Regions from separate parts of the Scandinavium sp. M-37 genome, predicted to be linked through region 3. Evidence: predicted binding sites of a transcription regulator. Region 3 holds the regulator's gene; each other region holds the start of a gene.

Region 1 (4,222 bases), on a different contig from region 3:
GAAGCGAACCATACGCAGTTTCATGACCAGGTGGTCAATCATTTCCTGAGCATCTTTCTCAGTGATTTTGCCAGCTTTCAGGTCACGTTCGATGAAGGCATCCAGGAAGGTGGATACACGGCCGAAGGACATTGCTGCACCGTTCTGAGACTTAACAGCGGCCAGGTAGCCGAAGTAGGTCCACTGAATAGCTTCCTGCGCGTTGGTTGCAGGACCAGAGATATCGCAGCCGTATTTAGCAGCCATTTCTTTGATCTGACCCAGAGCACGGTACTGTTCAGAGATTTCTTCACGCAGACGGATAGTGGCTTCCAGATTTACGCCGTTTTCCAGATCGGACTGCAGGGAAACGAACTGAGCGTATTTGTCTTTCATCAGGAAGTCGATACCGTACAGCGCAACGCGACGGTAGTCACCGATGATACGGCCACGGCCGTATGCGTCAGGCAGACCAGTCAGAACGCCAGATTTACGGCAGTTCAGAATGTCTTTGGTGTACACATCGAATACACCCTGGTTATGGGTTTTGCGGTATTCGGTGAAGATTTTTTTCAGCATCGGGTCCAGTTCGCGATTGTACGCTTTACAGGAACCTTCAACCATTTTGATGCCGCCGAACGGGATAATCGCACGTTTCAGCGGAGCTTCAGTCTGCAGGCCAACGATTTTCTCAAGGGCTTTGTTGATGTAGCCAGCGTCGTGAGAAGTGATGGTTGACGCAACGGAGGTGTCGAAATCAACTGGCGCGTGAGTGCGGTTTTCCAGTTTAACGCCTTCCATTACGTTGTCCCACAGGGCGGTGGTCGCATCAGTCGCGCCGGCCAGGAAGGACTCATCGCCTTCATAAGGGGTGTAGTTTTTCTGGATGAAGTCACGGACGTTGACTTCTTTCTGCCAATCACCTTTGGCAAAACCTTCCCAGGCTGTAGCTAACTTTTCGTTAAGTTCGGACATGTAACACCTACCTTCTTATGTGGATTTTTTATTTACTGCCTGAAACAACCCTTAATGCTGGTCGTTGCCACGCAGGTAAATGACCCAGTACGTCAACCCGACTAACAGACCACCACCAATAATGTTACCGATTGTCACCGGGATCAGGTTATCAGTGATGAAGTTCATGACAGTCAAGTGAGAGAAACTATCCGGTGTAGAACCGATTGCGGTCCAGAATTCCGGGCTGGCAAAGTGGCGAATGACGATACCCATCGGGATCATAAACATGTTCGCAATGCTGTGTTCGAAGCCGCTGGCAACAAACATCGCTACGGGCAGAACCATAATCATCGCTTTATCCATCAGGCTGCGGCCGGAGTAGCTCATCCACACCGCCAGACATACCATCAGGTTTGCCAGGATACCAAGGCATACAGCCTCGATAAAAGTATGATGCATTTTGTGGTCAGCGGTTTGCAGGACGTTCAGTCCCCATCCCCCATTGGCAGCCATATATTCGCCAGATAACCACATCAGCAGAACAAACAGTAAGGCACCAATCAGGTTACCAACATAGACGTTTAACCAGTTCTTAGCCAGCTGTCCCCACGTGATTTTACCACTTGCTTTAGCGACCACGATAAGCACCGTAGAGGTGAAAAGGTCTGCGCCGCAAATGACACATAGGATGAGTCCCAGTGAGAAGCAGATACCGCCAATCAGCTTGGCAATACCAAACGGCATTCCCGCAGTGCCTGTCGTGGACGTGATGTAGAAGACGAAGGCAATGGAGATGAATACACCCGCAGTAATCGCCAGGAAAAAGGTTTTGAGCGGTTGTTTCGTTGCTTTATAGACACCCGCTTCTTCGGCCACTTTGGCCATCTCAGCTGGGAGTAAAAGATCAAAAGGGTTGTCAGCTTTCACACTAACTCTCTCTTTATTAAGTCGGCGACGAGATACTAACAAAGCATTATAGAAGAGAAATTGATATAGATCATATCTCGCCTGGCTTATAGGCCCGCAAAACGCATGGTTTTTCAGCATTCACGGCGTAACTTTTTGATTATCAAACTAAAAATAAATTTTAAAATTTAAAACCACAGTTGAATTTTTTCTGTAACCCCCTTTTTAACGGTTAATTAAAATGGAGTAATATGCATTAAAATTAACATAAATAGTAAGCTACTAATAATAGTATTTACTCTTGGTTAACTTAAATATTACAAATTAACGAAGGGGATGAAAAAATAAAAACGGGGCCCCTTCCGAGGTCCCGTAATATAGCGCAGGCGAATAATTTCGCCATAGGTTATTTGTGGTTTTACTGCTGTTTAGACCAGAAGCTCGCTTTTGCGCGCTGCAATTTCTCATACGCTTTTAACAGCGATTGATGGGCGGGGAAGGCCGCGAGGTCGCTGTCTACCGGTTGCAGACCGTAGAATGCCTCTTCGCCGCTCAGCGCCGCACTGGCGGCTTCCACTGCATCCGCGCCGTACATGCGTACGAATGCGTTCAGGTACTGCAGCGGCTGGCGTTCTTCTTCCTGAGAAAGCAACAGCAGCGTTTGCAGGCAACGGTAGTAGTTTGCGCGCTCCGGGCTAAAGATAGAGGCGTTGAACTCCATCGTCCACTCGGTCCAGATCAGCGCCTGCTCGAGATCGCCACCGGCCAGTGCCAGCATCGCTTTCAGTTCGCCAATGCGCAGGGTGTACCAGCCGTTGTCTTTCCCGGTCGCCATCCCGAGCAGTTCACGGACACGGGTGAAGTCGTCCAGACCTTCATCATCCATCTGTTCGATCAACGCCAGATAATCTTCTTTTTCCCACTCGCTGTTCGGCAGAGAAAGAATCGTTTCGCGCAGATGGCTGCCCATATTGTTATTCGCCAGCCACAGATCTTCTGCTGGATAAATATCAGACATCCCCGGGACGATAATACGGCAAGCATAAACGCTCAGATGCTCGTAGTCGGCAATATACACTTCTTTATCTTCCGCCTGGAAAATCGCCATCAGTGTGGCAAATTCCTCGTCGGTAGTGCCGGAGAAGTTCCAGTCGGCAAACGGATAGTCTGCATCCTGTTTGAACATATCCCAGGAGATCAAACCGCTGGAGTCGATGAAGTGGGTTTCGAGGTTGGCGTGCTCGCCGACTTCTTCGTCATCGAAGGTCGGTGGGGTGAACACATCGAGATCTTTCAGACCACGACCCTGCAGCAGTTCGGTCACGGTACGCTCCAGCGCCACGCCGAAGTCAGGGTGGGCGCCGAAGGACGCGAAGCAGGTCCCGTTGGCCGGGTTAAACAGCACCACGCAGATAACCGGATATTTGCCGCCCAGTGAGCCGTCATAGGCAAAGATTGGGAACCCTTCGGCTTCCAGCTTCGCGATTGATTCCACCACGCTCGGATAACGCGCCATTACCTCGGCCGGGATCTCCGGCAGGCTGATGCTTTCGGCGATAATGCGGTTTTTGATGTGACGTTCGAACACTTCGGACAGCGCCTGAACACGCGCTTCATTACGAGTGTTACCGGCGGACATGCCGTTGGAGACATACAGGTTGCCGACAATGTTCATCGGGATGTAAACGGTCTCGCCATCAGACTGACGGGTAAACGGCAAACCGCACACGCCGCGATCGTCATTGCCCGACTGCAGATCGACCAGCAGGCTGGCGGTCAACTGATCGTCCGGATCGTAAAACGCGCGCAGACGTTCATCAAGAATGCCTTCCGGCACTTCGTCATCTTCGGTCAGCGGGAACCATTTTTCATTCGGGTAATGAACAAACGGGCCGTTGGCGATGGTTTCGCCCAGCCAGAAGTCGGCAAAGAAATAGTTGGTGGACAGACGCTCAAAGTATTCGCCGAGCGCAGACGCCAGGGCCGCTTTCTTAGTTGCGCCTTTACCGTTGGTGAAGCACAGCGCGCACTCTTTATCGCGAATATGCACGGACCAGACGTTAGGCACCGGATTCAGCCAGGACGCTTCTTCAATGTTGAAACCGAGGTCGGTTAATTTTTGCTGGAAGCGGGCGATGGAGTCTTCCAGAGCGGCGTCTTTGCCGGGAATAAATGTTTGGGTCATGGCGGTCACTTTTGTCGTACGGAAAGCGCGCAATGATACGGGTTTTGTGTGTCAGGCGCTATCGTCCCGGCCCGGGCGGCGAAAATAAAAGCCTCGGCTACGCTTAGAAACAATAACCCTCTGTTAAGGCATATAAAAATGAAAGCGTTTGATTTGCACCGCATGGCGTTTGACAAGGTCCCCGTTGAGTTTCTC
Region 2 (4,222 bases), on a different contig from region 3:
GCGGGCCGCGCATTCCGGCGGTGAAAAGCCAGCTGCGCCAGCTCGACAGTCGTGCCTGTCGGGCGCTGGCCGATAAAGCCTGCGACTGCCGCAGCCCGGAAGAGATAGAAACCCTGCTGCGCACCTTTACCCCCGAAGAGGACGCCCGCCCGCTGCTGGCGGTAGAGAACATTCTGTTCGTCGATAAGCCATATCGCAAAGAGCAGGTTATCCAGCTGCTGTGCGGCAACCTGGCAGTGAACGGGCGCACCGCGCATCCGCTCGAACTGGAAGAGGATATCTGGCAGCGGGAAGAAATCGTCACCACCGGGGTGGGCTTTGGGGTGGCGATTCCGCACACCAAATCGGCATGGATCCGCCACTCAAGTATCAGCCTGGCGCGGCTGCCCACTCAGGTAGACTGGGAATCGGAAATGGGCGACGTGGAGCTGGTTATCATGCTCACCCTCGGCGAACACGAAGGGATTAACCACGTGAAAGTCTTCTCCCAACTGGCGCGTAAGTTGGTGAATAAAACGTTCCGCGAGTCACTACTGGCAGCCACCGATCCCGAGGCGCTGCACCGTCTGCTGAATACAGAGCTGAGCCTGTAACCTTACTGAAAACGTGCCCGATACTCCCCCGGCGTCAGGCCAAACTGACGCCGGAACACCCGGCTAAAATAGTCGCCATCAGGATAGCCACAGCGCAGCGCCACATCGCCAATCGACAGCGGTGACTTCTGTAAAATCATCCGCGCCTTCGCCATCCTCACCCAGCGTAAATACTCGACAAAACTCATCGTGCCCTGCTGGCTGAACAGCCGCGACAAATGATTCGGGGTAATGTTAAAAAAGCCCGCCACGTCTTCGCGGGTCAGCGGCTGCGCATAGTTATCCTGGATCCAGTTGCACATGCTCTGATACAGAAACTGCGGCCGGGTCGGGGTCGCGTCTGCGCGGGTCGTGACGCTTTTACGGCACAGATGCAGAAAGCTGAGCATCAGGGGCTGGATGATCGACTGATCCTGCGGAGAACGGCTGAGCAGCGTCAAGGCGGTGAGCATTGCCTCCCCTTCCCCGCGCTGCTGATGGGCGATTTCAATCTTGCGCAGCGGGCCTGGCGTGCCGCCGCTCCGGCAGTCATAAAATGCCATTCCGGTCCACGCAGGGGCAAAAACCATACTCAGCACCATCGTCGAACGGGTGAACAGCGGCAAATTGGCGGCACGCGGCGGGATAAACAGCATCTCGCCCTGGGTCAACGTCCGCTGCGCCTGCTCCAGCTTATTGCCATATTCACCGCGTAATACCACGTCAAGACGCGGCAAATCCAGACACAGGCTACCCGCTGGCGGGGTTTTCGGCGCGCTGGCAAACCACACGCGACCAAGCTGCTGGGGATTAAGCACCAGTCCGCTGAGCAGGTCGGCAAAAAAGCGCTGATCGGCTGGAAGTTGAGTGACCGGCATTGTCTGGCCCTGAAAGGAGAAAACCGTCAGTGTAGCCTGTTAGAGGGGGAAGTGTACGCCCGGCACATCACGTACCGGGCATCGCCGTTACGCTTTGAGGAATGCCAGCAGATCTTCGTTGATCTGCTGTTTGTGGGTGGTGCAAATTCCGTGGGAGCCGCCCGGATACACCTTTAGCTCGCCGTGCGGCAGAGCTTCAGCGGCCACTTTGCCGCAGGTCTCGAACGGGACAATCTGATCATCGTCGCCATGAATGACTAACGTCGGGATGGTCATCCGCGCTAAATCGTCGCGCAGGTCCGTTTCCGAAAACGCCTTAATACAGTCATAAAGCGATTTGATAGAGCCCTGTAAGCCCTGTGCGACGAAGCCGGCACGAACCACTTCCGAGATGTTTGCTCCTGCGCGGTTATAGCCGTAAAACGCCATCGTCAGTTCATGGAAGAATGCCCCACGGTCCTTCACTACGCCCTCGCGGATGCCGTCAAACACCTCAATCGGCACGCCGTTCGGGTTAAAATCGGTTTTCACCATGATAGGCGTCACCGCGCTAATCAACACCGCCTTTGCCACCCGGCTGGTGCCGTGGCGGCCAATATACCGCGCCACTTCGCCCCCGCCGGTGGAGTGCCCGACGTGGACCGCATCTTTCAGATCCAGATGTGCCGTCAGCTCGGCGAGATCGTCGGCATATTGATCCATGTTATTACCGTCCCAGGTCTGGGACGAACGGCCGTGGCCGCGTCGGTCATGAGCAATCACCCGATATCCCTTCGAGCCGAGAAACAGCATCTGGTCTTCGAACGCATCTGCCGTTAGCGGCCAGCCGTGGCTGAACACAATCGGCTGTCCGCTCCCCCAGTCTTTGAAATAGAGCGTGCTGCCATCTTTTAGGGTCAATTTGTCGTAACCGCTCATGGAATCTCCTGTTTCTGGAAAAATGCTGACGCCGGAAGGCGCAGCGGTGCTTATCAAGGATATGCCAGATTTGAAATCCATCACGTCTATCGAACATATTTTATTCGAATCGATAAATGTTCAGGATATTTGACGGCCGTCGCAAAGTGTTAATAAACGTCCCGGAGCGTATTTACAACCCCCGCTATGTTACCAGTATCATGTTACCGGTATCAGTGATAAATGCAGGGATTTAGCCAGGCTATCACTACCCATTAGCTGTCACCCTACAGAGGATATTAAGATGACAGAAGTTACGAACGCATTGGGAGCCGGTACGCTGCTCGGCATCGCTGCAGGGGCCGTCGCCCTGCTGCTGGTCTTGATCATGCGCTTCAAAGTGCATGCCTTTTTAGCCTTAACCCTGGTCAGCATCGTGGTGGCGCTGCTGACAAAAGTGCCTTTCGATAAAGTGGTTCCAACATTACTGACCGGCTTTGGCGGCACGCTAGCGGGCGTGGCGCTGCTGGTCGGTCTGGGTGCAATGATTGGCCGCCTGCTGGAAGTCTCCGGCGGGGCAAAAGTGCTGGCCGATACGCTGATTGGTAAATTTGGCGCACATCGCGCGCCGTTTGCACTCGGTGTCGCCTCCCTGCTGTTCGGCTTCCCGATTTTCTTCGACGCCGGTCTGGTGGTGATGCTGCCGATTATTTTCAGCGTCGCGAAGCAGTTTGGCGGCTCGACGCTGAAATACGCCTTCCCGGCGGCGGGTGCCTTTGCGGTAATGCATGCGCTGGTTCCGCCTCATCCGGGCCCGGTTGCTGCAGCTGAACTGCTCGGGGCCAACATCGGTCTACTGGTGATTGTCGGCCTGATTATCGCCCTGCCAACCTGGTATCTCGGCGCGTACCTGTACGGCCAATATGCTGGCAAGAAATTCGACATCAAACTGCCTTCTTCTTTCCTCGGCACCGTTGAAGCCGATGCCAATCACAAGCCGCCGTCATTCGGTATGGTGCTGACCATTCTGCTGATGCCGCTGGTGCTGATTTTCCTCGAAACGGGGCTCAATACCGCGGTCGTTCTGGGCTGGGTGGCGAAAGATGATGTGGTGGTGAACTTCCTGCGTATGCTCGGCAAAACCCCGGTAGCGCTGCTGATCACCGTGTTCTTTGCGCTGGCCGTTTTCAGCCGTCAGCACAGCCTTAAGCATCTGGAAAAAATCTGTGACGGCGCATTAGGTCCCATCTGCGGCATCATTCTGGTGACTGGCGCAGGCGGTATGTTCGGCGGCGTTCTGCGTGCCAGCGGCATTGGTGATGCTCTGGCTGGCGTGCTGTCAGACACCGGGATGCCGGTTATTGTCGCCGCCTTCGTGATTTCCACGGCGCTGCGCGTGGCGCAAGGTTCCGCCACAGTCGCCCTGACAACCACCGCCGCGCTGGTCGCGCCGATGGTGCAGGCCACGACGGGTATCAGCCAGCTTGATCTGTGCTTTATCGTGATCGCTATCGCCGGTGGTGCCACGGTGCTGTCACACGTTAACGACTCCGGTTTCTGGCTGGTGGGTCGCTTCCTGGAAATGGATGAGAAGACCACCCTGAAAACCTGGACGGTGATGGAAACGCTGCTGGGCGGCCTGGCCTTCTTGTTCGCGCTGATTGGCAGCCTAATCTTCTAATGTGAGCTGAATCACTTCAAAGATCCGACCACAGTCAGTATGATGGTCAGACCCTAAACCCTCGTCCTGTACGACGAGGGTTTTCTTTTGGAAACAAGCAACTGGATTTCAACCTGGAAAACATGGAGTCAACAATGACCAGACCCGCCATCATCATTAATGAGTTCGATGCCGAACGCATCGACCGCCTGCTG
Region 3 (4,222 bases):
GTTACTGAGGATCAGCCGCAGGGCATCCTGGTCGGCCTCCAGCGCCTGCTGGGCATTTTTACGCAGTAGCCCGCTTTGCCACTGCGGCCACAGCCAGACCATTCCGCCGAAGGCTATCAGACAGCCAATCACCGTGTCGACAAAACGAGCCAGAATGAAATGTTCGCCGTTGAGCGTCAGCAGCTGAATGGTGTATACCGCGGTGACCGTAAAGCCCACGGTGGCCCAGCCGTAGCTCTTGCGAATGATCAGATAGCTCGCCAGGGTAATCAATAACATCGACGCCAGGGTGTAGCCTTCCGGTACGTGGAAGTGCAGGGTGCCTGCGGCAATCACCAGCCCGGCCAGCGTGCCCGCGGCCCGGTGGAAAATTCGCACGCGCGTTGCGCCGTAGCCGTTTTGCGTCACCAGCAGGACGGTCATCAGGATCCAGTACGGCTTCGGCAGATTCAGCGCCGCCCCCATCAGGCTGGCGATGCTCAGCATCACGCTGATTCGCGCCGCGTTTCGCAGCGCCGGAGATTTAAACGACAGGTAGCTTTTCAGCGCGGCGAAAACCGGCAGACGGCGTTCGTTATCGGCCATCAGATTGCGCGGGTACAGCGGGCGCTGCATCCGCAAGACGCGGGCGATACGGCTGAAATGCCAGGCGCAGAACTGGCCGACGGGATTATCCGGGTGCTGATGGGCGATTTTTTCCAGAGCGCCAATCTGTTTATCCATGTTAAAGCGCTGCGGAAAACGGTGATAAAGAATGTCATCGGCCATCACCCGCAGCCGGGCGGCGATGGTTTGTGCATTCCAGCGGATCACCGCTTCAGCGTGGCTGCGTTCCACCAGTTTTTGCACTTCCGCTGGCTGATGCAGGCTGACTGAAATATGTTCTTGCAGGTCGAGGCCCATCTGGAAGGCGCGCAGCAGGCGCTTGTATTCGTGATTCTGGTTGGCTGCGAGCATATGCATTTGCTGGTAACACTGGGTAATCAGGTCGACTGCCTTCTGCTGACGGTTGAGTAGCGGTGGCAGCGCTTTTTCAGGATCGGTGTGCTGAGTCAGGAGGCTGTATTTGGCTTCACAATAATCCGCTAGCTGGCGATAGAGCAGGCTCAGGGATTCGCGCAGCGGCTGTTCGCGCCACATCCAGAACCAGAACCAGTTAAACAGGCCGTACCACAGAGTGCCGAGAGCGTAAATCAGCAGCGGCTGCCACACCGGCATATTGCCTGCGAGGCTGAGGGTGAAGATCGAGGCAATCAGCGAGGCGGGCAGCAGGCGCGCGTGCAGAGAACTGATTTCGGCGGTAACGCCGAGTAGCATCGCCAGCCCGCTCAGAATAATGGGCAGCGGCACGTCACGCGCCAGCAGCAGCTGTACCGCGAGGCTACAGCCCGCAAACAGCGAGCCGCCAATAATCAGGCGCTTGAAGAAACGTTTGTGGGGCGTGTCCAGCCCGGCAATGTTGCAGCAGGCGGGAACCAATGAAAACAGCAGACCGTACTTGAGATAACCCAGAGCCAGACCGATAGCCACGGGTAAACAGAGCACCAGCGTTTGTCGCAGTGCGTAGTTAATTTCCGGGTGATAAATCAGCCTGCGCCACATGAGGGGAGAGACAAAAACGGCGTACTGCCCCAGGGCAATACGCCGTTAATCTGGCTTAGCGGGTACCGTAAACCACGATAGTTTTACCGTGGGCGGAGATCAGATTCTGATCTTCCAGCATTTTCAGAATACGGCCCACGGTTTCACGTGAGCAGCCAACGATCTGACCGATTTCCTGACGGGTGATTTTAATTTGCATACCGTCCGGGTGGGTCATAGCATCAGGCTGTTTTGCCAGGTTCAGCAGCGTCTGCGCGATACGACCGGTTACGTCGAGGAACGCCAGGTTGCCCACTTTTTCAGAGGTGACCTGCAGGCGACGCGCCATCTGGGAGGAGAGGCGCATCAGAATATCCGGGTTCACCTGGATAAGCTGACGGAATTTTTTGTAGGAGATTTCGGCCACTTCACAAGCGGTTTTCGCCCGAACCCAGGCACTACGCTCCTGACCTTCTTCGAACAGGCCAAGCTCACCGATAAAGTCGCCCTGGTTAAGGTAAGAGAGGATCATCTCTTTACCTTCTTCATCCTTGATGAGTACTGCAACGGAGCCTTTCACGATGTAGTACAGCGTTTCTGCTTTTTCACCCTGGTGAATCAGCGTGCTCTTCGATGGGTACTTATGAATGTGGCAATGAGACAAGAACCATTCAAGGGTAGGGTCTGTTTGCGGTTTGCCAAGCACCATGCGCGGTTATCCTCTGTTATAAGCTGTCTCCAGTGGCAGATAAGACACTGCCGCTGGCTTTGCAATCGTATCCTTCCCTGTGCCTGGGAAGTCGGCTGTCGGATTTTACTGCAGCCTGTAGTGTGATGTCCTCTGCATACATGCAGTACTTCAATGTATTACTGTAGCATCCCGACTGTTTTAGCATAGCTTTTGCCGCGTGTCTCCTGGTGTCTCGCTTCAGCATGACGCACGTCGCCTTCCGTTGCGAGAATTGTTATGTGCGCGTAATCTGTCAGGAAAATTGCAACTCTGGAGTTAACAATTATGCAAGCGCGTGTGAAATGGGTTGAGGGTTTAACCTTCCTGGGCGAGTCTGCTTCTGGCCACCAAATCCTGATGGACGGTAACTCTGGTGACAAAGCGCCAAGCCCGATGGAAATGGTGCTGATGGCCGCGGGAGGATGCAGCGCGATTGACGTGGTATCGATTCTGCAAAAGGGGCGTCATGACGTGACCGATTGCGAGGTGAAGTTGACCTCTGAGCGTCGTGAAGAAGCTCCGCGTTTGTTTACCCACATTAATTTGCACTTCATCGTGACCGGGAAAGAGCTGAAAGAAGCCGCGGTGTCGCGTGCGGTGGATTTGTCCGCTGAGAAATACTGCTCGGTGGCGCTGATGCTGGAGAAAGCGGCGAAAATTACCCATTCGTTTGAAGTGGTCGAAGGGTAAGCCGCCTGCCCGGTGGCGCTGCGCTGACCGGGCCTACTGTTTTTCGGATGACATCAACCTATCTTTTTGCCTTCCATCAACCGCTCGACCAGCGGCGACATAATCAGCTCCATAGCCAGCCCCATCTTCCCGCCCGGCACCACTAATGTATTCATGTGAGAAATGAATGAACCCTGTAGCATCGCCAGCAGCCAGGGGAAATCAATATCGCCCAGATTCTGGAAATGGATGACCACAAAGCTTTCATCGAGCGAGGGGATCCCTTTCGCCGCGAACGGGTTGGAGGTGTCCACGGTGGGTACGCGCTGGAAGTTAATGTGGGTACGTGAGAACTGCGGGGTGATGAAGTTGATATAGTCTTCCATCGAACGCACCACTGAATCCATGACTGCTTCCCGGGAATGTCCGCGTTCGCTGGTGTCACGCGTCAGCTTTTGGATCCATTCGAGGTTCACAATCGGCACCACGCCGACCAGCAAATCGACGTGTTTTGCCACGTCGTGCTGCGGGGTTACAACCCCGCCGTGCAGGCCTTCATAAAACAGCACATCGGAGGGTTCAGGCAGCGGTTGCCACGGCGTAAACGTCCCAGGCACCTGATTCCACGGCACCGCCTCGTCGTAGGTATGCAGGTATTTACGCGACTGCCCGCTGCCGTCCAGGCCATAGGTCAAAAACGTCTGTTCGAGTAGGCCGAAATCGTTGGCGTCCGGGCCAAAATAACTGATGTGTCGACCCATATCGCGCGCTTTGCGGATGGCCATGTCCATTTCTGGGCGGGTGTAACGGTGGAAACTGTCGCCTTCCACTTCCGCAGCGGTCAGATTGAGTTGGGCAAAGATTTTACGGAAGGCGAGGCTGGTGGTGGTGGTTCCCGCGCCGCTGGAGCCGGTCACGGCGATCACCGGATGTTTGGCAGACATAACTACTCCCTGAAGCAGTAATATTTTTGAGTATAGTCAGCCGTGGAATTGGGTACGGGGCATTAGGTTCACCGTCTCGTGCAGTTCGGACCACACCAGGACGACGTCCCCGCTTTTCAATTGTTGTTTTACGTCGGCGACCTTGTCTTCTAGCGAACGTTCATGTTCACCATAATCGGTACCTTCGCGCAACACAAAGCTTTCAATCAGATTTTCGAGCGTTTCGGGAGCCAGGTTTTCCCAGGGAATAATCATTGTATTGCTCCTAACCATTGTGTCAGCCAGGCCGGGATGCGTT

What was found. The regulator CRP, encoded in region 3, controls carbon source genes, mostly activating them, when cyclic AMP is high. The targets are predictions, from matches to a motif close to ATGTGANNNNNNTCACAT.
Region 1: focA (formate transporter FocA) is a predicted target of CRP. The motif match lies at 1,922-1,939, and genes of this name have one in related genera.
Region 2: ACG0Z5_RS08015 (GntP family permease) is a predicted target of CRP. The motif match lies at 2,437-2,454, and genes of this name have one in related genera.

What each region holds. Positions count from the first base shown of each region.
Region 1 covers NZ_JBIGIN010000045.1:5,133-9,354, forward strand. Annotated here, with positions in the region: gene pflB (formate C-acetyltransferase) at 1-954, opposite strand, end outside; gene focA (formate transporter FocA) at 1,006-1,863, opposite strand; gene ycaO (30S ribosomal protein S12 methylthiotransferase accessory factor YcaO) at 2,261-4,027, opposite strand; gene ACG0Z5_RS21685 (DUF421 domain-containing protein) at 4,166-4,222, shown strand, end outside.
Region 2 covers NZ_JBIGIN010000007.1:174,653-178,874, forward strand. Annotated here, with positions in the region: gene ptsP (phosphoenolpyruvate--protein phosphotransferase) at 1-593, shown strand, start outside; gene ACG0Z5_RS08005 (helix-turn-helix transcriptional regulator) at 596-1,450, opposite strand; gene ACG0Z5_RS08010 (alpha/beta fold hydrolase) at 1,538-2,368, opposite strand; gene ACG0Z5_RS08015 (GntP family permease) at 2,652-4,028, shown strand; gene rnk (nucleoside diphosphate kinase regulator) at 4,163-4,222, shown strand, end outside.
Region 3 covers NZ_JBIGIN010000016.1:55,995-60,216, forward strand. Annotated here, with positions in the region: gene ACG0Z5_RS13205 (YccS/YhfK family putative transporter) at 1-1,602, opposite strand, end outside; gene crp (cAMP-activated global transcriptional regulator CRP) at 1,658-2,290, opposite strand; gene ACG0Z5_RS13215 (OsmC family protein) at 2,597-3,001, shown strand; gene ACG0Z5_RS13220 (phosphoribulokinase) at 3,055-3,924, opposite strand; gene ACG0Z5_RS13225 (YheU family protein) at 3,961-4,179, opposite strand; gene ACG0Z5_RS13230 (hydrolase) at 4,176-4,222, opposite strand, start outside.